4 regions of the Paenibacillus sp. FSL E2-0177 genome follow, and region 2 is predicted to be linked to each of the others. Evidence: riboswitches for the same ligand, from Rfam matches in the RefSeq annotation. Region 2 holds a riboswitch; each other region holds the start of a gene.

Region 1 (6,049 bases), 2.5 Mb from region 2:
GGCGAATGGATTGTCAAGCAGAATGGTTTGCTCCAAATCGGATTGGTTGTGTAACCATGCTTTGTATTGTTCTGATAGCTGGGCAAAGATATTTACGTATTCATCCACAGAATCTAGAATGCTCAAATTTAGCGGGATACTTTGTTGAAAAGCCTCTGGCATGGCAGTGCCTGTTAATACAAGATACCACATCGTATCAACCGCATAGATATGGCTAAGGGCATGAGCGATGGTGGGAAATGAGCTGTTCACTTCTTGACTTAGCACAGAAGGCGGGAGTTCCTTGATTCTCCCCAGGATAGTTTGGTTTGCCCATGTGTGGTATTTAAACATTTCTACTGGATAATTTGTCATTCGTACATTCTCCTTTTGAATGGTCATGGATTTGTTTTTTGTTACTGTAGTTAATATAAAAGAAGAAGTATGACATCAGACTGTCATACTTCTTCATAAAGTTTGAGTGTGTTTTGAAGCTGCTCTTTTAAAATACCTCGCAATGCAGGGGGTTCGAGGACTTCGGCACCGCTGCCAAAACTCAGCAGAATGGACCAAAGCCAACGTGCTTCCAATGGCTTATACACAGGAATTCGCATCGTCATGCTTTTATCGGAATGAAATTCCTTGTCGACTTGATGAAACTGATCCAAAGCTTCTGCCAAAGCCTCAGGGCCTACCCGGATCACTATTTCCTCCACCTGATCTGCCCTGTTTGAACAGCCGGCCTCTTTGGGTACCTCATGTTGCGAATGAAAGGTATCCTGCGTCAGGAACAAATTCAGCATCCGGGAAAGTCGGAACTCCCGATAGTCCTGCCGAGCCCGGCAATAACCATAGATGTACCAGTTGCTATATTTAAAATGAAGCTTTACTGGTTCCATTTCACGGGTTGTACGTTCATTTTTTACACTGATGTAATCAAAACGGACAACATTTCGTTCCGATATAGCCGCACGTAAAAGAGGAAGTGCGTCAGGATCCGTACGCCGGGTTTCAAGATCCACCGCGAGACTAGAGGTCTGTGGCTCCGTTCCAATCGTTTGCAGCCGTTCAATGGTTCCTTGCGTATGCTCATCTTCAAACACGGAAGAAAGACTGTTCAGTACAGTAATCAGAGAAGTGACATCATACGAACGGAGCAGGCTTTTATCCATTTTATATCCGTCCATAATGCCATATCCACCTTTAGTTCCCTGATACGATACGACCGGGATGCCAGCGGCACAAATCACATCGATATCTCTATAGATTGTTCGCTGGGAAACCTGAAACTCTTCAGCCAGCTTGGAGGCAGATAAAACTTCGTGGTTCAATAGCTTGTAGATCATAGAAATCAATCGTTCCAATTTCATGTGTGCATTCCCACCCATTAGTCCATTTCGTGTTACAGCGTGATTATATCATAGATTTTTTCGGGCTAATTTTGGGCGGGAGGAGTTTTGTTGTTGGTGATGAAGAAATATCCTATGACAGAGTCTGACAGAGCTGATTAATCTATTTACAGATTAAATCCGCAGGCTCGCCTGATAAATCATTAACAGAAATAATAGCATCGTTTTTTTTCACAGGTGGGGTCCAATATTGCACATTCCCAGGCAGGTCATCGAACCATTCGGCGTCCTTTGGACAATCTAGAATCATAAATTTTCCGTATTCCTGATCTCTGGATTGATGGTATTTGAGATAGGCTTTTCCGTTATCAATGGCGAGAATTTCTATTTTTCCTGAGGTGTGGCTCATGGATAAGCGTACTCTTTTGCCAAGTCCTGAGGTTCTGGCTTTGGCTTCTTCTACAATTTGATAGACTTGCTCGAGCGGTAATACGAAATCTCGGTTTCCGGCTACGGGCCGGTTCACAAAGAAGTAGTAGGGTGTAACGCCAGCCCATGAAAGCCGGTCCAGTAGTTCCCCTAAAATAACGGGATCATCGTTGATGCCTTTGAGGATGGGGGTCTGATTTACGACAATTGCCCCTGCGTTGTGGAGAGCTTTAAATGCTTTTTTGGCTTCAGGTGTGATTTCACGAGGATGATTGATGTGCGCCATAACATAGATTCGTTTGTCTTCGGTAGAGTAAGTACGAATCAGCTCCAGCAGCTCTTCGTCTTCAGAGATCCGCATCGGATTAAATACGGGAATTTTGGAACCCAGTCTAATGATCTTAACATGCTCAATGCTTCTTAGATTTTCAATAATGGATCTTAGCTTCGGTGTGGAGAGAATTAAACTGTCCCCGCCCGTAAGAAGTACGTTGTTAATCTCCGGATTATTTGCGATATACTCCAAACCCGGAGAGACATCAGCCATCGCCTCTTTCACGTCATTTCGGAACAGACGCTTACGGAAACAGTAGCGGCAATAAGCCCCGCAGACCTCGGATACAATCAGTAGTGCAGTGGTTCTATACTTGTGCTGACAACCAGGTACCACATAATTCGTGTCCTCATCGGAGGCGTCCCAGCGCCCATACTCCAGCAGTTCACCTTCGTTAGGAATAACCAGCTTACGGATGGGATCATCTGGATCATCCCAGTTAATTAAAGACAGATAGTAGTCATTTACACGAAAAACAAATTTGTCCGTAATTTCTTTCAGATTCTCTTTTTCCAGCTCAGACAACATAGCTATTTTGTTAATATCCGTGAAGTACTTTACCTTTTGCACGTACATCTCTCCTTTGTCTCGTAGTGTGAGAAATGAGGGAGCCTTAGTGTCAAAGGCCAATCTACTGCCAGCAGGGTCCAAAAAAGCACAAAAAGAGACCCTTAGCAAGGGTCTCTGGTTATGTAAATAACATGAAAAGCAGACCCATCCACTGCTGACGAGGTTAGCTGACGGACTCGGGTAAGATGGTACCCTACATTCTAATGCTCAATGATTCGCCCCAATTAACTGGTTCCCCCGCTTTTCAACTGTAAAAGTTGGAAATTAAGCGTAGATAAAGTATACCCTATCAAGTTTTGAAAAGTCAAAAGAGATTCCTAGATTCACCTTCAATTACTAGCGGTACTTCCACCGAGTAGTTTAGGCAACAGCGTTAGCAGCTTCTCCCGGGTTAACGCATCACTAGAGTTCCATTTGCTTCCGTCGAGCAGATAAACATGTCCCTGACGTACTGCCGGGAGATTGTTCCAAAGTGAACTGTCTAGTAATCGTTCCATCGCAGCTCGCGAGTCTTTGCGTTCCGGAATGAGCATGAAGATATGATCTCCGGCGTAGGCAGGCAGTCGCGTTGGATCAACTTCGGCGAACCCTAACTCTTCGTCCAATATGGCCTGGATCTCTTCGGTCGGTTGTAAACCACATGGGGCATAAAGCGCAGTGGAGAATCCGGACATTCCCATAGCATACAGATGATCTCCATGATCATAGACCAAAGCAGAGGCGGTTTCTCCAACTTGGAGGGTTGTCGTGTAAAGCTGCTGCCACATGGCAGCGTTTTTGATTGTGAATGACTCCAGCCATGCTTCGGCTTCGCGCTGTTTACCTAGCCAACTGCCTAATGTCCGCATTCGGTTGTCGAGAGATGCAAATGAATCAAAGGTGAGTGTCGGAGCGATACCAGAAACTGCTCTGTAGGCTCTTTCATCACTATTTGCCAAAATGATCAAATCTGGGTTTAGGGAAGCGGTCAACTGCGGGTCCAGTGGAAACCCGACGTTGGCGAGCTTCTTAAGCCGATGTTTATAGACGCTGTTCCGGGCGAACGCTTCATCTCCACCGATAGGCTTTACGCCTAACGCGAGAAGGTCGCCAAGTGTTTCGCCATGATAGACAATACGTTTCGCTCGCTCTGGAATCTCCACCTCATGACCCGTCCAATCCTTGACGGTAAGCTTACGACCTTTCTGATGTGCATATTGTCCGGGTGTAACTCCGGTTTTTTGCCGAAAGCGGCGGCTGAAATAGTATTCGTCCGAGAAGCCGACCAGTCTGGCGATTTCCCGCAGTGGTTCAGTCGATTCCTGCAGGAATCGTTTGGAATGATTAATGCGCAGATCCGTCAGGTATTCAAGCGGCTTTTTACCCGTAAGCTGCTGAAAGATCGGTGTATATTGCCAGATTGATATTCCCGCCAGTTCAGCTAACTGCTTCACGGTGATACTCTCTGTATAATGCTCCTGAATGAATGTTATGGTCTTTTCTACGGATTCCGTAGGACTTGGCAGGTGTTTGGAAGGGTAATTATGCTCAAAAAGTAGCAGCAGCAATTCTTGGAATTTTAATTGTCGCTTGAATTGTTGTACATCATCGGTGTTATTCCTGTTCATGAGCAGGTCTTCGACTAGTCGGATTACCTTGGTGAACGGGTGCACAATTAACTCCCGTCTGCCGGAAAGCAGCTCTCCAGAATATCGTTTAGGATGCTTGGTTGTATAAATTGCTGTAAAGGTGATGAGGTAATAATACAACGTCAGCTCCTGGTTGTTCGTACTATAGGAGATTCCAGGAGATAGTAGATAACATTTATCCGTACTTAGTATCACGCTTTGATCATCGAGGTTCAATTGTCCGTTCCCTCCAGTAAATATGAGAAGGGTATAGTCCTGGGTTGTACGCGTTATAGAGCTTGAATCGGCAGCTTGAATCATCAGTTCGGCCTCGTTTAGCTGAAATAGCAGAGAGTGGAGTGGGGGGCAGGACGATGATGTATGCAGCATGGGTTCAGCCTCCGTTCATTTGGTGAGAATGATTATCAATGAATTCATTGTATATAAAAAAAAGAAGCATATCAACAGCTGTTGACATGCTTCTTGCAGTTTTTTATCAGCCTTGTGTTAAACTCTTCATCACAGAAGGTTATTTCATATTTAATAGCTGTGGAATTTCCCCAAGCAGCCATTCTCTTGTTGTCGCATCACTTGAAGTCTTCATGATGTCTTGTGTATAGACATATCCGTTCTTGACGGCAGGAAGGCTCTTCCAGATAGGGCTCTTTAATAGATCCTCTGTGGATTGTTTTGCTTCTTCTGCCACTGGAGTCAAGAGGAATATCCGGTCTCCGGCATATTCTTTCAGGACTTCCATGGATACTTCCTGGAACCCTTTACCTTCATCAAGGATCTTCTGAATAGCTGGAGTTGCCTTGAAGCCATTCTCCCCATAGAGTACCTGTGAAAGTCCGGTTGCTGCCATAATAAACAGTCTGTCTCCTGGATAATAAGTGAAGACCGCAGCCGTTTCGCCCTCTTTCATGCCTGCGGATTTCAATTGCTTCCACATGTTCTCTTCAGCGGTTTTATACTGCGCAAGCCATGCTTCTGCTTCAGTCGTTTTCCCAACAATTCCACCAATGTCCAGCATACGTTCCTGGAGTGGGGCAAAGGTATCAAATATTATAGTGGGTGCAATTTTGGAGAGCTGTTCGAAATCAGCTTCATCTGTGCCCGCATAGATGATCAGGTCAGGCTGAAGTTCCAATGTTTTTTCCAGATTGATAGGGAAGCCTACATCCTCCACACCTTGTAATTGATCTTCAAAAACCTGGCCTTCGCCCATAGAAAGAGGATAACCTACCGCCTGCACACCAAGTTCGAGCAAATCGCCATAAGTTTCTCCAGAATAGATAATTCGCTGCGGATTCACCGGAATCTCTACAGTATGCCCTATGTAATCTGTATAGGAACGAGTAGTCGCTGCTGCTTCATCTGTACTGCTATCTGAGGGTTCTGCTGAAGGTACTGCGGTTGCAGCGGAAGAGTTCCCGGTTGCGTTTGCCGTACTATTGGCAGAGGATTGTTCCTTTGAGTTTCCGCACGCTAGTAGCAATGTACTCAGCAAAAATAGTACACATACCACAGCGAAGGACTGTCGTACCTTGTTCATATCTTATTGCCTCCCTATTATATGTAACGACCACCAATAATGATAATCATTCTCGATTAAAATATATCATAAATTAAAGCCTCTTTTTACTCAATGGACAAAAAATAACCCCGTAATTTGATTTGTACAATCAAGTAAAAAGGATGTGTTTAAAATTATTTTGAATTATTTTTAGCTGCTTGGAAAAATACTCTAAATAACAGCAATCGAGAGAAAGAGAGGGAGC
Region 2 (6,049 bases):
CCGCATGCCATTCCTGAGGAAGTTATCTTCTATTTCATCGACCTTTGATTCTAGAGCCAACAGACCTTCACGCCGTGTGATAGAAGCCCATTCCATAAACATAGTGATTAATTCGGGTTTACTGATTAATTTCTTTTTGATAAAGATCATTTTGAACAGACTTGGAATCTTTTTGACCTCGTTGAAAGGAAAGGCCATGAAAATAGACGCTGCCGTACCCACCAAGATAATAACGTAAGCAGCAGGTGTGGCCAAAGCATGAAGTGGAGCGTGCTTGAGGATCATGCCCCAGATTACAGCAACCAAACCAAAAATTAAACCAATTATTGTTGAAATTTCCATTTTGCACCTCGTCCGTGAGATTTAAGATGTGTTCCGACAATGCCGCGTATATCATCCTTGAAACAGCGGCAGGGCACTCTGTGCGAAACCGAATTAACGTATATTCTTATTTATCGACATCATTCGGTTTTTTGTGAAGTCATTTTTTCGGCTATAATGGATAAGGTAAGTAATTATTCATCTGTGAAGAAAACGGAGTGATATACGTGGGTGTAAAGCATGGTAGAGATTACGGTGAAATTCTAACAGATTTGACCGAAGCCGTCGGACGAATTTCCGATGGATATTTATTTTTTGAGATGGATCCGGACGAGTGGCAGGAACTACCCCAAGAATCAAAGCTGGAGGTATGGGAAGCATTGGCTGAGGATCTTTTCTTCGCGCTGGGTAATGAACCTATGATTGAAGTGGGGAGCGGCGTAATTATTTACGATAAAGATACGCACCGCATTAATATTTTAGTTGGCGAAGAGGATTTGGCTTCAGTGGTTTTGATTTAGGCAGAGGAGACGTCTGGACGTAATTTGCCCGTAGTTAGTAGCCCGTGTTAAAATTGATAAGGCAGAGTTATAATCGCTGGGATTTGTGAATACATTAAATCGAAAATATCGCCTTTATCCTGGCACATCCCTTGGACCTCAGAAGCTAAGGGATGTTTTGTTTAAAGCCTAAGACAAGTAAAGGGAACTGCGCACTTTACTGCAATTTTTTGTAAGGGAGGAAACGAATTGTTATTTACGGAAGAGGAACTGCGTGAGGAGATCACCAAGCTAGAGGGCTGGAAGCTGGAAGATAACGTTATGGTACGAAAATATATGTTCAGCCAATATATGAAGGGCATTGCGTTTGTTGATGAAGTAGCCACGATTTCAGAAGCCTTCGATCATCATCCACATATTACGATTGATTATAAAACAGTTACACTGCGACTGGAATCTAATGAAGAAGATGGGATTACGGCTCTAGATCTTCGAGAGGCGCATCAATTTAATGAAGCCTTTGAAAAAAATCACTAGTTTAGCCGAAATCATAAAATAAACGCCCGTGCAGAGATAGTCACCTATCTCATACACGGGCGTTTTTAGTTGCTTGGGTGGGTTACTTTTTCTCTGAGAGCCAGAGTGCGACGTTGGCGATCTCTTCAGGCGCTAGTTTCTCCTTAAAGGAAGGCATTTGGCCACGTCCTTTAGTGACGATGCTATAGATTTCCTCAGCGTCATGCTGGCCACCTTCATTCTGAAGACTTGGTCCAACTCCACCTTGAAGCTGATCGCCGTGACAGGTGATACAGCTGGCTTTCACGGTTGCTTCTGCCTTTGCCGCGTCCAGTTGAACTACCGGCATCGTGGGCTTGTTTTCTTCAGCTACCTCTTCTTTACCCGGAAGTGTAAACATGAGTACTACCGCAAAGGCACAGGCGGCAAAAAACAAACCGCTCATGATCCATTTCTGCATCCCAATTCGTCCCTTCTATGTAAGCTGCTCCCTACATTATAGCTTATGGTGAAGCGTTATCATAGGGTTTGTGACAAAAAAATGAACGAGAATACAATCATTCTTATGAAATATCTGGTATTTAATATCATTTGTCATAGACCATGCAATAAAAAGGTTTGTCTCCTGTAGGTGTGCGGCGTTCATACGTATCTGTAATCGTAAATCCACATTTTTGATAAGTTCGAATGGCGCGTTGGTTCCAGGTCAGGACTTCTAGATCTATCTCTCGATCAGGATAACGACTCAAGGCTGTCTGGACGATGGCATCTACGAATAGTTTGCCTAAACCATGGCCGCATAGATCGGGGCGCATCCCAACTCCTAAACGGACGACTCCTTCCATCGGGAACAACTGTGCGAATCCGCACAAAACCTCTTGTTCATTTAATATGGAGATATATTGTTCCTCCCGGAGCTGCGGATCACCAAACTCGATGCCAAGAGCCTGCATCTGCTCCCACGGCATCCAGCCATAAATATTATATGGGGGCGTATAGCTCCACTTACAAATAGCTTCTCCGTGAATTGCCTCCATAGGAACAACATGAAAAGTTACCGAGGGATTTATCATAAAGTCAACGATCTCCTTTCACGAGGACATTGCTATATTACTAATTATATACAAAATGGGGGAGGTTCGACTCAGAAACTTTATATGAGAGGAATGTTTTACAAATTATGAGAGGGGTAAATAAGTAATAAGACAAAAAAACAAGCTCTCCTCCAAGAGTTACCTTGGAAAAGAGCCTATGTACGTTACTTATTGCACATCATCATTGTCTTCCGATTCAGCAGCAACCGATTGATAAGCGTCTGTGCTCATAATGCGCTTGGCACCAACGTAGCGTTTCACGTAGTAGCTATCACTCAGAGAGCTAATCGTAACACCGCGTGAGGTAGAAGCGTGTGCGAACTTACCTTCACCGACATAAATGCCGACATGTGAGACACCTTTGCCACTTGTATTGAAGAATACAAGATCTCCGGCTCTTATATCATCACGGGAGATTGCTGTGCCCATTTGATATTGGGAACCTGATTGGTGTGGAAGGTTAATGCCAATCTTATCAAACACATACATTGTAAATCCGGAGCAATCAAATCCGTTAGTGGATATACCGCCGGATACGTATTTAGTACCGATGGCCTTGTCAATCACTTTATCCATTTTGGAATCTGCGAAAGCGCTTCCTGCTCCGATGGTGAGGATGATGGAAAAGCTTAGTACTGCTGCTGCTAACTTCTTCTTCAAAAGTGTATACCCCTTCCAAATGCCTACGAGGTTAGCTTAAGGGTTCGGTTGAAGGTCCCCTATGACCCCTCTATATAATGGAGGTCAATTCACCCAAAGTTGGTTCCCCCGTTTTCCTAATAGTTAGGAAACTCGGCTCATACTGTTGATTAGGATTAGCTTGTAATCAATACATGACAAAACCTTTGTAAATAACAACTTAATGATTACAAAAATGTTACTAAAATCTCACTGCGCTAATTGTAACAAACAGAAAGCCGCTTGGCAATCGTTTTTAACATATTAATGCAGAAAAATTGGCATTTTTACGGTAGAAAGGCATATGTAAGCGTTAATAATGACCTAATTTTTAATATAATTGCAATTTTTATCAAATAAACGTGTTTCAATTGGGCTCTATTAGTGTAAAAATATATTATGGAAAAAAGAAAAACCCGAATTTGATTACGGGAATAATCAGATTCAGGTTCATATAGTTGTAATTATGAGGTTATAGTTGTGAGGAAGGTTTCAATCGAAGGCTACAGCTTGATAAGCTGAAGTACTCATTACTCTTTTAGCGCCAACATAACGATTGGCCCAGTAGGCCTGACTGAGTGAAGTGATGGTCACTCCACGCGAAGAGGACGATTGTGCGAATTTTCCGTTTCCAACATAAATGCCGACATGGGATACTCCATTGCCAAGTGTGTTAAAGAACACTAGATCACCAGAACGCAGATTGCTTTTGGATACAGCAGTTCCAACGCTATATTGAGCTTTTGATGTACGAGGTAAAGTAAGACCCACATTCTTGAATACATATTTTGTAAATCCAGAGCAATCAAATCCGGCAGTGCTTGTACCTCCGGTTTTATAGGCAACTCCAATAGTCTTTGAGATTACAGTGTCCATCTTAGAGTCGGCAAAGGCGCTTCCTCCACCAATAGATAATGCCATTACAAGTCCTAGCGCCGCAGCGACGCATTTTTTTCTTAAATTATGTCTTTTCAAAAGATGTACTCCTTCCAAGGCCTGCGAGGTTAGCTTAAGGGTTCGGTAGAAGATTCCCTATGATCCCTGTAAAGCGAGATCAATTCACCCAAAATATGGTTCCCCCACTTCCCGGTGCAAAGGAATTAGGCGTGTTAAGCACCAAGAGAATGACGTTTCGACAGTTACACTTACGATAAATACATTTAGTTATGTAGGAATCGTTTCAATTGATTACAAAATTGTTACTAATAGCACAGGACTTATTGTAACAGAGCTTTTATGATTTTGCAAATACTCTTAAGTTATCCGTAATGAGAAAAAGTCCCAGCTCCTGAATACAGGAATTGGGACCTTTTTATTACGTCAAATAAGGTTAATTTATTGTGGAAATGCTTTGCTACACCATAGATGATATTGTGCAGAGATTCCCCACATTTTTAAGAGCGTAGAAGGTAGTGGTGAGATTTGCCGTATTATAAGTGCCGGCAGGCCGGGACAGAACAGACCCGTCAGTCCGCACACTAGCAGTAAGAGCAAGCCTCCCGCACCAAGTACAATGGAAACACCTATAGCAGGAATCAGTGACCGCAAGCAGATGAACAGTGAGGAGAACATTCCTGTACCGCCGGTGTAACCAAACTGCATATATAGAAGAAACAGGCGCACGATAAAAATATATATAAGCCATGCCAATACGTATGGTACTAAATGAAGTAACAAAGTGTAGTTAAACAAAGAGGATAAGAACAGCCCGTACATTTTTGGAGCAAGCCAGTAAAGCGGCAGCAGGGTCAGCACCCATTCGATTAGGCTAAAGACTAAGACAGGTAGTCCATAGATCTTCATGCCGGGGAAAAAGAACAGCCCGCGCTCGCCCTTTCGCTCCTGGTGCAGCTCATGCAGCAATCCTGCCCTTATGAAAGGAGAAAGCAGAAGTCGCAAGACAACAAGTCCTAGAAGCATCCATAACCAAGTGCGTATCGCAGGGTCAGTATTCAAGCTGAACTGTCCCTCGATATAATACAACAGTCTGCCCATACCGCTGCCGCCGGCGTCTTTATCTGGATAGCGCAGTAGAATTGGAATAATAGCAGATCGGATGAAACCATACATAAAGTAGCCCCAGAGCAGTCGGTAGATGAAGAGCAGAATTAAAATATAAAATTGCTCCTTCATGCTTTGCCAGCCGCGGGTTATCGATGTTCTCACAATCATTCACCTCACCAGACAAGAGTTCCGAGCACGGTTTCAAGTAGTTTAGTTACACTTAACGTCCAGCGAGAGAGCGTCTTGGGCTCTATTTCCGCCAGCCTAAAGTTGTTTAAATGTTTGCTCTCCAATAAGATGGAATGCTCAGGGTCAATCTCAGCAGAGAGAAGAGGCTTATCGCTTAACAATTGAAACGTAGTCTCTGCTCCTTCACCGTTCCAGACCCGCTGCACCGAAGAGCTGTCGGCGAATGTGAATTTCACGGGAACATCAACGTAATGGCTCCCTTTATTTGAAATCTTCACTAATGATTCGTAGCTTTGAGCATCGCCGCTGTTATTTTTTTTAAAAGTAATCGTATCTACTGAGAAGTCAGGCGCACCATCACCATAAATGTAATCATCGAAATATGCCTGCCATGATTTTTTGGTTACCTTCTCAACGACTTTCTGAAAATCTGACGTAGCGGGATGCTGGAAACGGAACTTACGAGCGTAGGAGGACATGATGTTGTTCATTGCTTTGGTACCTACCTGGCGTTCGATATCTTTAAGTACAAGCTTGCCGCGGATATAAACATTTCGGCTATAGGAATCCGCCCCTGCATATTTCCACGTTTCCAGATTTAACGGCTCAGGTATAGTCACCAGGCTGGCCTGTAAAGGCAAATTAGACTTGATACCGTATTCTTGTTCCATAAGTCTGTCTTCGGCATAGGAAGTAAAGCTTTCATCCAGCCAAGCCTCTTCGAATTCATTACTGGCTACCATACCG
Region 3 (6,049 bases), 1.1 Mb from region 2:
CAGTAGCCCAAATCCGGTAACATCTGTACAAGCATGTACATCATAAGGCTCCATGATTTCAGCCGCTTTTTTATTCAAAGTAGACATTACTGTCGTAAGGCGTGTGGTTTCTTCAGGAGATAGCTGATCCTTTTTAATGGAAGTTGTTAAGATCCCCACACCGATAGGCTTCGTTAGAATCAGCTTGTCTCCCACCTTGGCGCCCGCATTCGTTCTTACTTTGTCAGGATGCACAAGGCCCGTAACGGCCAATCCGAATTTGGGCTCTTTATCGTCGATGGAATGTCCGCCCACAAGAGTAGCTCCTGCTTCCTGTACTTTATCCGCTGCACCGCGCAAAATGTCACCGAGAATGCTTTTATCTAAAACAGAAATAGGAAAGGCCACAATATTAAGCACCGTAAGCGGCTTTCCACCCATCGCATAAATATCGCTTAATGCATTGGCTGCTGCAATTTGACCAAATGAATAGGGATCATCCACGATCGGCGTGAAAAAATCAACAGTTTGCACTAACGCTAATTCATCACTTAAACGATACACCCCTGCATCATCACTAGTATCAAGACCTACAAGTAGATCCGGGTTAGGAACAGTTGGTGGCAGACTACGAATAACCTGCATGAGATCGGCGGGACCGATTTTGCAGCCGCAGCCCCCTTTTGAAGATAATGAAGTCAGTTTTATAGTTTCAGCTTGAGACATCATGACTCAGCTCCTTTAGTATGAATTATCTTAATCTTACACGAGTAGATCGCATTGTACAAAATGCAAGAGTAGCAGATGCGTTGCTTACTACGCCTCCTTCTATAACTATTTAGAGTCTATTGTTCTTTCCCACGTCTGGTGAGCTATATTTGGTGCTGTGGTAGGGTAGGGACATTAAGTGGCGTTCTAGGTACAATATGCTTGTAAATGTTCAACATCCATCGGTTAGTAAAATAACCAAAGGCTGGCTCATTCGTAGATTTCACTACGGATGAGCCAGCCTTTAGTTAGATATCCATTATATTAGGGAAATTCTCCCTAATGTTCATCGATAATCGCTTTAAAATGAGGTTTTTAGGGAATTCCTCCCTAAAAATTCATGCAAATACCCATTTATGGCTAAAAACATCCTATTATTAGGGAGGATTTCCCTAATCTACGTTCTAGGAGCCATAATCTCCTTCATTTTAGGGAGAATTCCCCTAAAGTTCTTCCCAGAAAGACGACCCATAGCCAGCTCATTCCGCCCTGGCTATGGGACGCCTATTTTCTCACTTAAACGCTTCGCTTGTGAAGGTCTCCCTATAGATCAGCTAATCTGCTGACTGCCCTGCTGCTTCTCTAAGAAACGCTGAAGAATCGCATTGAATTGCTCCGGTTGGCACAGATTACTTGGATCTAATGCGTTCGGAATAATCGCCAACTGCGCCTGCGGCAGCTGAGACACCATTTCCTTCATACAATTCACTCCAAATTCATTAAAGTCCCCCACAATACATAATGCAGGACGTTTAAAAGCCTTTAAACATCTGGTGTAATCAACATGGCTCGTAGCCAGCCTTTGCCGATATAACTCCCGGGGGCGTTTGTCCAGCAGTCCTCTTCTAATCTCATTGTAGGCCAGACTCCAGCGCTCTCGGTACATCATCCGAATCGAAGGCAACACCAGCTCGCTTGGGAGATAATACATTAGTAAACTGCAATATGCTGCCATAGTTTGTATTTTCCCTACTATTGTTGATCCGTGAGTCCTACAAAAGCTATCCGCGACCACAATGGCTTTTACACGCTCAGGATATTGTTTGGCAATATGCTGAACGACTAAGCCACCATAGGCGATTCCTACAAAAACTGCTTCACGGATACCTAGGTCATTCAACAGCATAATCAGATCCAGACATTGCGTCTCAATAATCTCATGTGGGGCCTCCAGCAGTTTACCAGACTTGCCATTCCCCCGTAAATCGCACAAAATCACTTTATATTTATCGGAAAAATACTCCAGCTGTGGTTTGAACATACTGTGTGTTAATCCATGTCCATGGATAAACACAACCGGAGTGCCAGTTCCATTGATTTCATAATAGAGCGAAGTTCCGTTCAGTTTAGCGATAGGCAAAGGTAACACCTCTTTCATAATAAATTCTACGACTATATCTGCTTAAAAACGCAGCAAAAAACCACAGAGGGATTCTCTGTGGCTATTCATCACTAAACACGCCATTCATCCTCTCTCCATACGCTTACGAGGTTAGCTGTCGGATTCGGGCAGTGAGAGTTGCCCTACCTGCAGGGATGCATATTATGCACCCGGAACAGGATTCACCCCATAACCAGTGCCGACTCTCACATCGGCTGCCAGTTGTTGGTTCCCCCGCTTTCCAGAAACGGAAATTAAGCGGATTGCTTATGTAATTGTAAATTTAAGATAATTCTCAGTTCTGAGATGAATCATACTCTTGTAAGGTTTTCTTGTAAAGGAGGGCTCTGGTCAAAATAATGTTGAAAGCAATGCTTTTCATTTCATATTAAGCATACTCTTCATTTTCTCTTTCTTTTGCTCTTGTTTACTCGTTTTCTTTAGAAAAACAGCTCTGAAGCAAGCGAAAAAGGGGGTGATTCACCAGTACTTTCCTATTTAATAAGAAACGACAATCTTCAATACCAATATTGGGCCAGTTTCTGTACCTTGGGGTGTTCGTCGTTTCTATGTCCCCGATCCGTTTGGCAAGCTTGTTAATATTATTTCACATGAACAGCACGAATGATTTCATAAAAAAGAAAAAAGCTAAGCAGAATCAGAGATCTCCCCCTGTCCACTTAGCTTCCTTTTACAATACTATGGCTACAAAAGATCGGCGTTTTTCAATGCATGCTCCCAGCTTGGAAAAAAGAACAGCGCACTTCTCATAAGCTCTGGGTCGCTTTGCTTCACTTGTTTTTTACTGATCGAGCTTCCGTCGCTTTGCAGCTTTTTGATCCGACTTAATACTTCATCAGCCTCCAAAGGAATTTCCATTGAAACACTCCTTTCTCAGTGACCTGTTTCCCTTCATTTTCTCCATAATATGTTTATTTATTCCGTACTCTTAATTTCCCCAGATTAAACCATCTGATAGATGGGTTGTTCAGCAATGAACCGGGTAGGAAGCATGGGATATTTGTCTGCTAAGATTTCAGCTAAATATTTCATCCCCGGTGCTTCACTCTCCGCATGACCTAACATGATGAGCGCTTTAGATTTGCCTTGGTGCCCTGCATCCCGCACATATTCCGGAGTCTCCCACTCTGGTCCTTCTCCAGCAATAATTAAATCAAGATTGTGATCATTAAAAAGCGGAATAGCCATCGTCCCGCCTCCTCTGTAACCTACTAATATCCCTACGCGTTTGCAGGACAGAGACAGGTCACCAGCAGCGCGTACATAAGAGATGCCTAGCTTACTTTTAATATACTGAGCAGCTTCCATTACAGTCATAGCAGGAATAGTGAGAATCGTAGCAGCCGCTTGCTGCTCTTCCACATAGTCTGACCAATCCAGCTCTCGCAGCAAACCCATCATAATCCCATCCGGCTCTTGCCGATGCCAATAATCATGATAACGAAAAATAGCTATTGGGGAATGTTCGATCAGACTTTTTTTCGCATGATAAACCGGATCACCTTCTAACCACTCGCTCGCTGCATGATGGCTATAAAATATACCTTCATGCGTGATCAGCAAATTGGCTCCTAACGCTATTGCTTGCTCCACAATATTTTGTGTGGCAGAGAAGGCCGTAATAATCCCTGTGACTTCAGTTTCCGGTTCCCCTGGGTTCAGAATATCCACAGTCCCTTCTACCTGTTCCACAGTTCCCATTAAATCTTTCAAAATCGCTCTAATCGTGAGGCTCACTATCATCATCCCTCGAATCGAAATCTAATAAATCTTTCTGCCTTTAAGATCCTCAATTCCGCTCTTGCGGTAAAAATACGTATTGATCCGATCTCTCCATTCCTGCGCATGCTCTGCTTGCTCTTCAAGACGTTGCTTCACTTGCACATACAATCCACTCTCCATGCTGCCTTCAAGTGATTCCCATGTTGCTAGAAGCTGTGCAGCCTGCTCTGCCCCCTCGAAATGAGTATCGTAGATATGTTGTATAACCGTTTGCCCCGATTGCAGAACATGCGTGTATGGAACATGATGGAAGAACAGCAGCAGCTCTTCTGGACAAGACGCTAGATTCTCATAATTTGATGCGTTAAGACCCATATACTGTCCGCTATACCCCGTTCCCGATTTGACTGAACGATCCACACCAATGCCCTTATGATCCGCATAATGGTACGTTCCCCACTTGGCGTATTCATATCCATCCACATTCGGCCCATAATGATGATCCGGATTAACCATCCAGCCCACACCTAATGGAGCTGTGTAAGATTCGTAAATCCTCCATGAGTCCATTAACATCCCGCGAATAGCAGCCACTAGACCTTCATCAGTGCCAAAGGTAAGGCGAATCCATTCCTCAGCTATTTCTTTTGCCGTCAGCTCCGGATTCCAAATTAATCTCCCATATCCATACAGATTAGCTTGAGCTAACCCGTGCCCCGTCCAGTTCATGTCATCCCCGACATTAGTTACAGCAGCCACACCATTATACTTATTTCCCCACACCGATCCGTCCACAATATGTTTCACAAGTGTAGTTTGCCCTTTGGCATAAGTATTGAAATCAAGGACTTCTTTCCACTGTGGAACGAGATAACAGAGATGCCGCTGCTGCCCTGTATATTCTTGAGCAATCTGAAACTCCATCAGATGATTGGTATGTTCCAGTGCGCCAAACAGCGGAGATACCGGTTCTCTGACTTGAAAATCCATCGGTCCATTCTTGATTTGCAGCACTACATTATCATTAAATCGGCCATCCAATGGTTTGAAATGATCATACGCTGCTCTGGCCCGATCTGTCTTACGGTCACGCCAATCCTGCTTGCAGTTATATACGAAACAACGCCAAATCACGATTCCGCCAAACGGCTCCAGTGCTTCTCCCAGCATATTAGCGCCATCGGCATGGTCACGCCCGTAAGTGAATGGCCCTGGTCGATTTTCTGAATCCGCTTTGACCACAAACCCGCCAAAATCAGGGATCACTCGATAAACCTCACCCGCCTTATCTTTCCACCATTGCCGCACCGCTGGGTCCAGTGGATCAGCTGTCTCCAATGCTCCGATCTGTATCGGGCTGGCGAAGTTAGCACTGAGGAATAGCTTAATTCCGTATACGCGGAATATTCCTGCAATTAACGCGATATCAGGCAAATATTGCTCCGTTATAAATAGAGATTCAAGCTCATGAACATTCACATTGTTAATCGAAATCGCGTTGATCCCCACAGAGGACATCAATCTGGCATAATCACGCAGCCGCTTTGTATCGTTAAGAAATTGATTGGACTCGTAAAAAAAGGACCGTCCAGCATAGCCACGTTCAATACTGCCATCAAAATTATCCCAGTGATTAATCATTCGCAGGCCGTTCACCGGATTCATAGACAAATTCAGAGCGTCTATCTCGCTTTCTGTTCCTATCAGCCGTAACAGATGGAATACGCCATACAATATTCCAACAGGCGTTGAAGCACCGACAGCGATACATTGCTCAGTAGCATTTGTACGTATAAGGAAACCTTCAGGACCCAGTGAATCGGTTCGTTCTCCTGCGAATACTCTACTAATTAATGGATTCCCCCCTTGGAAGGTTCCTATAACGATACACGGTCCTTCAGGTTTCGCTGTGAGCAGTGGCGCTTTGCCCAGCATAGAGGTCATCCCCTGTATGAATTCCGCGGCTGCCGCCTGAATCGTCTCGTTGTCCTCCGTTACTACCAACTCAACACACCAATCTATATATTGATTGTATAGAGATCCTGATTTCAGCTGACCATAATTGAGCCAAGCCTCATAAGCGGTATTTGTCATGTTTATTCCTCCCGTATAAATAACCCGCCCTGGATTGAAAAGGACGGGTTCATGATTCGCAAGCTTGAGCAGGTTACCCGCTCT
Region 4 (6,049 bases), 3.2 Mb from region 2:
GTGCGAGACTTTGTAGAATACAGCCCGATACTGCAAAGCCCGCTCCTACTAACAATGAAATTACGATGCGGGGTAGTCTGAAATCAAATAAAATAAGCTTTTGCTGATGTGTTCCATCACCCATGAGTGTATGTAATACCTCTAGTGGGGATAGACGCATAAACCCTGTATTCATACTGACTATAAACACAACGACGATCAGTATAGCAAGGAGTGATAACACCGTTAGGGCGCGTGTGCGGCGTTCTTTTTCATCTGGAGTAAGGGTTAATTTGGGCATTACAGCTCCCCCTTCCGCTTACTCGCTAAATAAATAAAGAACGGTACGCCGATGATGGCAATTAAAGCTCCTAGCGGTGTCTCATAAGGTGCATTTATCATTCTTGCGGCAATATCTGCAAAGATAATCAATAAGCTCCCTAGAACTGCCGAGCAAGGGATAATCCAGCGGTAGTCCACTCCAACGAAATAACGTGTAACATGTGGAATAATTAGTCCTATAAAAGCAATCGGGCCAACCGTTGAAACCGCGCTTCCAGCTAAGATAACCACAACAATCATACATGCCAATTGAACTATCCTTGTCCGCTGCCCCAGACCAACCGCTACTTCTCTTCCTAAGCTGAGCAATGTGACGGATCGTGATAACATCATTGCTGCAATTAAGGCTACGGCCACCCAAGGGAATATAATCTTGATCTGAGTCCAGCTAGCTCCACCCATCCCACCAGCTAACCAGAAGGCTATGTCCTGAGATAAGTTGAAAAGAATAGCTACTCCCTGACTAATAGCAACCAATAAAGCACTAACTGCCGAACCTGCTAATGTCAATCGCAAGGGGGTCAGGCCATTAAAAGAAAGCGAACCGATTCCGAATACGATAAAAGAGGCCACAGCGGCACCGATAAAGCAATACAACATTAGTGAAGTGAATGAGAGTGAGGGTGCAAAAGCAAATACTATGGCCAGCGCTACCCCTGCTCCTGCATTCAAGCCTAACAGCCCTGAATCCGCAAGCGGGTTTCTTGTCATCCCCTGCATGATAGCCCCTGCTACTGCGAAGCAAGCACCGACTAAGGCGCCAGCAATAGCACGTGGAAATCGCAGTTCTCTAATTACCTGATGTTTTTGTAAATCTGGATTGAAATGAAATATAGCTTCCCATACCGTAGCTAACTTGATATCTGCTGCACCTACTGAGACCGAAAGTGCCAATCCGAAGGCAATGGCAGCAAGTCCAAAAATAAGAATACCAATGGCAGCTGCCGGTCGGGTATGTAGAGCTTTTTTGGGTTCATTTTTAATACGATTTGCGAAATCTGAGGGTGAAACCATGAGTCGTCTCCTTATTCAATAGTTACAATGGTTTATATGATAACAACAATCATTCTCATTATCGCAAAAATATTTATGTTGTACAATTGCAGGATCGATTTTTCCGTACTATGGGATTGGTTTATAAAAAAATGGTGCAGATCTTTGTATCACGAGATACTTGATCTGCACGCTCTTCCCCACCGAAATGATCAGTCTCATTCATGGTGAATTACGACTTTTATTTCACAAGACTTTTTAGCACATCGTCAATGATTTTGCTGCCAGCGTTCGCACCACTGTAAAGCCAGCTGCTTGTTGAGCTCATTTCATGCACATTTCCAGCTTTTACAGCTGGGATGCCCTTCCAGATTGCACTATCTAGGATCTCCGAACCCTCAGTCTTATCACTATTTACAAGGAAAATATGATCTGCGGTCAGCTCAGAAAGCTTCTCTAGTGAGATCGGATTCCAAGTTGCTCTTGTTCCTACTGGGATCTCTGTTACTAAGTTAGGCAGCGTTACGCCAAGGTCTGTATATAATACAGCTCCACTGCTGCGGGTTTCGTCTACAATATAGAAGTTTTTTTGCACCAACCATAAAATAGCCGCGGACTCTTGTCCAATAGCTCCTGCAAGCTGTTCTTTCGCAGCCGCTGCTTTAACATCATAATCTTTAATGGCTTTTTCTGCTTCAGGGGTTTTGTTCAAAATCTCACCCATCTTGAGCAACGATTTGCGCCAATCTTGATTTAGTTCATCCCCAATTACATAAGTGGGTGCAATCTTATTCAACTGATCGTAAATCCCGTTCTGAACAGAAGACTCCGATGGGATGATAATAAGATCCGGAGCAAAGCTGGTTACAGCCTCTAACGGAAGGTCGTAACTAATTGTAGGAACATCCTTCAATTCAGTGGCCAGATAATCCTGAACGCCGTTTGTAACTGACCATTGAGCTACTGGAGTTACACCCAGAGTTACCAAAGAGTCTTCCAAATATGAACCCAGAACGCGCTGTGGATTAGCCGGAATCGTTACTTTATGACCCATTGCATCTGTTAACGTCTTAGGTGCAGCAGGTGCCTCTGTAGATTCTGCTGTAGGCGCTGTTGTAGGCGCTGTTCCTGCATTTGATGAGCTTTCAGCATTATTATTACCACAAGCGGAAAGTATTAGCGTCATCACTATTAGTCCGCTCATCGTCACTTTCATGCTTCCTGATCTTTTTCTGTTAAGCCAAAACATTAAAAACCCTCCTATATGTAACTGCTTTGATATTCAAAGGTGACCTTTACCTCTGCTTCACTTTTAAATGATATTGATTCTCATTCTCTGTGTCAACATATAAATTTCAAATTCTGTGGATTTGCAACAATTTCCTTCATATAAAATACAAAAGAGGTTATATTCCGAACGTTCCGGATATAACCTCATCTTTAATCTTCTACTTATTTATTTAAATGATACGGGACAGTCGCTACTACAACGTCCTTTTGATTCATTAGATACGAGCGGATTAAAAAGCTGGTCTGATTATGAAGCACGGCTTGCCACCAATGTTTGGTAATAAACTGTGGAATCAGAATCGTGATGTGATCCGTCGCAGCGGTCTTCCACTCTACCGTATCGATAAACTTCACTAACGGACGAATGATACTACGATATCTGGAACGAAGAACAATCAGGCGTACACCTGGATTCCATTCCTCCCACCGTTGCTCCATCTTATGAATGTCTTCTTCATCAAAGCCTACATACACAGCAACAACATTATCTGTTAGAGACTTCGCATAGCTGATGGAATGTAATACAGCACGTGTAACCCCTGCAACAGGAACAACTACAGTACTTCCTTTAATTACAGGTTTATCAGTAGCCGGACATATACGCAGTTGATCCGCAGTGTTCAAATAATGCTTATGAATACGGTGGAACACGAACATTACAGCAGGTAAGAAAATGAATGCCATCCATACGCTCGAGAATTTAGTAATGATAAATATAAGCGTAATCGTCAATGTAGTCAGCATACCGATGGTATTTACTACAAATCTTTTCACCCATCCAGCGGGTCTTGTTTTGATCCAATGCACCATCATCCCCAGTTGGGATAAGGTAAAAGGAATGAACACGCCTACCGCATATAGTGGAATCAAACCTTCCGTATTCCCATGGAATGCAGTCACAAGTATGATAGACATAACTCCTAGAAAAATAATGCCGTTTGAGAAGCCCAGGCGGTCACCACGGACCATAAATGCATGTGGCAGATATTTATCTTTTGCAAACATAAAGGCGAGCAGCGGAAACGCTGAATATGCTGTATTAGCTGCCAAGAACAAAATCACTGCTGTAATCCCTTGAATGAAAAAGTACAATCCGCCACGGCCAAAGGTCGATTCAGCGATCTGAGAGACAACCGTAGCCTTTTCATCTGGCACAATACCATACCAATACGCCAGCACAGTGATTCCGGTAAACATAAAGCCAAGGATAAGTCCCATGATCATTAGCGTCTTGGCTGCATTCTTCTCAGCGGGTGCTTTAAAGTTTGGGATCGCATTAGATACGGCCTCAACCCCCGTTAGGGCTGAACAACCAGAGCTAAACGCTTTTAATAGTAGAAACAAACTTACATTAGATACGGCGCTGCCTATTTCAGGAACATTCGCATGCGCGCCACCCATTGCATATTTAACGATACCGGAGATAATCAGAACAACAATCGAAACCACAAACAAATACACTGGAATTGCGATAAATGAAGCCGATTCAGTCACTCCGCGAAGATTAATGATTGTTAATAAAACGATAACAGATACAGCGATGAGAACAGTATGATTATGAAGACTTGGAAAAGCCGATGTGATCGCATCCGTCCCTGCCGAGGCACTAACCGCTACGGTAAGAATGTAATCCACCAATAATGAACCCCCAGCGAGCAGCCCTGTCGGAATACCAAGATTACTCTTGGCTACGATATAAGCTCCGCCTCCTTGCGGATAAGCAAAAATCGTCTGCCGATAGGATAAAATCAGGATGGCCAGCAGGCCCAATACGGCTAATGCAATTGGCAGGGAATACCAGATGGCAGTAAACCCGGCAGCCACCAGTACAATCAGAATTTGTTCCGTTCCGTAGGCTACAGACGAGAGCGCATCAGAAGACAGGACAGCCAGTGCTTTAACCTTGGATAACTTTTCATGATCGAGTTCATTCGACTTCATCGGACGTCCGATCAATAGTCGTTTTACCTTGCTTACCATGGTGGATACAGTTCCTTTCTTTGGGAGCTGAAACGGAATTTCCGTGCGCTGTTTTCATCGGTGGATTTCATAAATGCAGACACAAAAATAAGCATACGGAAATGATCCGCATGCTTATGCATGGTCATTTTCCCACCTTGCTTACGAGGTTAGCTGGCGGATTCGGGCTGTGGTTATAGCCCTACGGTAGAGGTCTGTTCGACCCGGTTCCGATTCACCCCATTGGCATGAATGCCAAGTTTGGTTCCCCCGTTTTTCCTAAGAAAATTCAGCGCATATTCAACTTCTCACAAGGTCTAATATTAGTCTACAAAGTGCCTACAGTAAAGCGTTGAAAAAAATGAAAAAAGAATGAAAAAACATCCAATAAGCTCAAATATAGCGTCTTATTGGATGCTCTCTTTCATTATCTTCAATTATCCCTCTAGCCCGTGATTTTAATACCTTTTCAGCTTTTTTGTACCTTCCAAAGTAAAAACTAAAATCCTAAGCTCTCCTCAGCATCTACTTCAATCACTTCTTCTTCCCTACGTCCATACCAAAGAAGGAGACTTATTAGAGCAAACGCTATTAAAGCTAACAAAGGAATCGTTATAAATCCGAAGTAGTTCAAGTAATCTTTATTACAAGGAACACCAACTGTACAAGGTAGAACTTTACTTAACGCTGGAATCTTCTGTTCCGCATAATGATAGATTGAGATACTGCCACCAATCAAACTTAATGGAAGCACATAAGGAATGATGCGCTTATCTCCACGGAAAGTGGCAATTCCCAACAAAAATAACTGCGGATACATAAAAATCCGCTGAAACCAGCAAAGCTTACAAGGTTCATACTTCAAGACTTCACTTAAATACAAGCTACCAGCTACAGCAACCAAAGAGACGAACCAGGCCAGATAGAGGCAGTTACGCTTGCAAAAAGATAGGAATTTTGTCACTTTGCCTCCACTGCTTTTGCGGCGGTGTTAATTTCAGATGTAATCGCTTCAATATCGAAAGGTTCAGCCGTTTTCACTCCATTAATGTAGAGCGAAGGCGTAGTTGTCACGCCTGCGTCAGTTGCCAACTGAATGTCTTTCTTCAGCTCATCTGCATAAGTTTTCTCTTGGATGTCTTTACGCAACAGATCGTAATCGATCGCTAATTTCTCTTTTTCAGCAAGGCTTACCAAGAAATCCTCAGTGGCCCATTCCACGCTCTCATCCCCTTGCTGCGCATACACAGCATCATAGAACTTCCAGAATTCATCCTTATTCTGATGGTATACAGACAATGCAGCTAGTGAAGCTGTCTCAGAGTCAGGACCAACGAAAGCCATATTTACAAAGTAAAGAGCTGCTTTTCCCTCGTTGACAAAATCTTGAACAATTTTCGGTTTCATGGAGCCAGCAAACTGGGAACAAGCTGGACATTTGAAATCACCAAATTCAACAAGCTTAACAGGTGCATCCTCATTACCA

What was found. Region 2 has a riboswitch for cyclic di-AMP ahead of MHI25_RS00580 (C40 family peptidase). Riboswitches for the same ligand answer to the same signal wherever they lie in the genome.
Region 1: it holds a riboswitch for cyclic di-AMP, as region 2 does, so the genes downstream of both, MHI25_RS11590 (KamA family radical SAM protein) here and MHI25_RS00580 (C40 family peptidase) in region 2, are expected to answer to the same signal.
Region 3: it holds a riboswitch for cyclic di-AMP, as region 2 does, so the genes downstream of both, MHI25_RS26395 (alpha/beta hydrolase) here and MHI25_RS00580 (C40 family peptidase) in region 2, are expected to answer to the same signal.
Region 4: it holds a riboswitch for cyclic di-AMP, as region 2 does, so the genes downstream of both, MHI25_RS16970 (APC family permease) here and MHI25_RS00580 (C40 family peptidase) in region 2, are expected to answer to the same signal.

Annotation. Positions count from the first base shown of each region.
Region 1 is NZ_CP150307.1:2,626,881-2,632,929, forward strand. It holds gene MHI25_RS11580 (DinB family protein) at 1-354, opposite strand, end outside; gene MHI25_RS11585 (YafY family protein) at 438-1,349, opposite strand; gene MHI25_RS11590 (KamA family radical SAM protein) at 1,492-2,661, opposite strand; cyclic di-AMP (ydaO/yuaA leader) riboswitch at 2,801-2,942, opposite strand; gene MHI25_RS11595 (AraC family transcriptional regulator) at 2,991-4,658, opposite strand; gene MHI25_RS11600 (ABC transporter substrate-binding protein) at 4,798-5,823, opposite strand.
Region 2 is NZ_CP150307.1:119,519-125,567, forward strand. It holds gene motA (flagellar motor stator protein MotA) at 1-342, opposite strand, end outside; gene MHI25_RS00555 (hypothetical protein) at 549-842, shown strand; gene MHI25_RS00560 (4a-hydroxytetrahydrobiopterin dehydratase) at 1,071-1,358, shown strand; gene MHI25_RS00565 (cytochrome c) at 1,441-1,797, opposite strand; gene MHI25_RS00570 (GNAT family N-acetyltransferase) at 1,925-2,410, opposite strand; gene MHI25_RS00575 (C40 family peptidase) at 2,600-3,052, opposite strand; cyclic di-AMP (ydaO/yuaA leader) riboswitch at 3,097-3,239, opposite strand; gene MHI25_RS00580 (C40 family peptidase) at 3,602-4,030, opposite strand; cyclic di-AMP (ydaO/yuaA leader) riboswitch at 4,088-4,226, opposite strand; gene MHI25_RS00585 (hypothetical protein) at 4,445-5,275, opposite strand; gene MHI25_RS00590 (M1 family metallopeptidase) at 5,287-6,049, opposite strand, start outside.
Region 3 is NZ_CP150307.1:5,936,346-5,942,394, forward strand. It holds gene selD (selenide, water dikinase SelD) at 1-705, opposite strand, end outside; gene MHI25_RS26395 (alpha/beta hydrolase) at 1,298-2,125, opposite strand; cyclic di-AMP (ydaO/yuaA leader) riboswitch at 2,213-2,399, opposite strand; partial or broken gene MHI25_RS26400 (glyoxalase) at 2,661-2,756, shown strand; gene MHI25_RS26405 (hypothetical protein) at 2,834-3,007, opposite strand; gene MHI25_RS26410 (Nif3-like dinuclear metal center hexameric protein) at 3,092-3,850, opposite strand; gene MHI25_RS26415 (alpha-glucuronidase family glycosyl hydrolase) at 3,911-5,965, opposite strand; gene MHI25_RS26420 (endo-1,4-beta-xylanase) at 6,048-6,049, opposite strand, start outside.
Region 4 is NZ_CP150307.1:3,801,376-3,807,424, forward strand. It holds gene MHI25_RS16955 (iron ABC transporter permease) at 1-280, opposite strand, end outside; gene MHI25_RS16960 (iron ABC transporter permease) at 280-1,335, opposite strand; gene MHI25_RS16965 (iron-hydroxamate ABC transporter substrate-binding protein) at 1,556-2,563, opposite strand; gene MHI25_RS16970 (APC family permease) at 2,767-4,584, opposite strand; cyclic di-AMP (ydaO/yuaA leader) riboswitch at 4,709-4,868, opposite strand; gene MHI25_RS16975 (disulfide oxidoreductase) at 5,063-5,527, opposite strand; gene MHI25_RS16980 (DsbA family protein) at 5,524-6,049, opposite strand, start outside.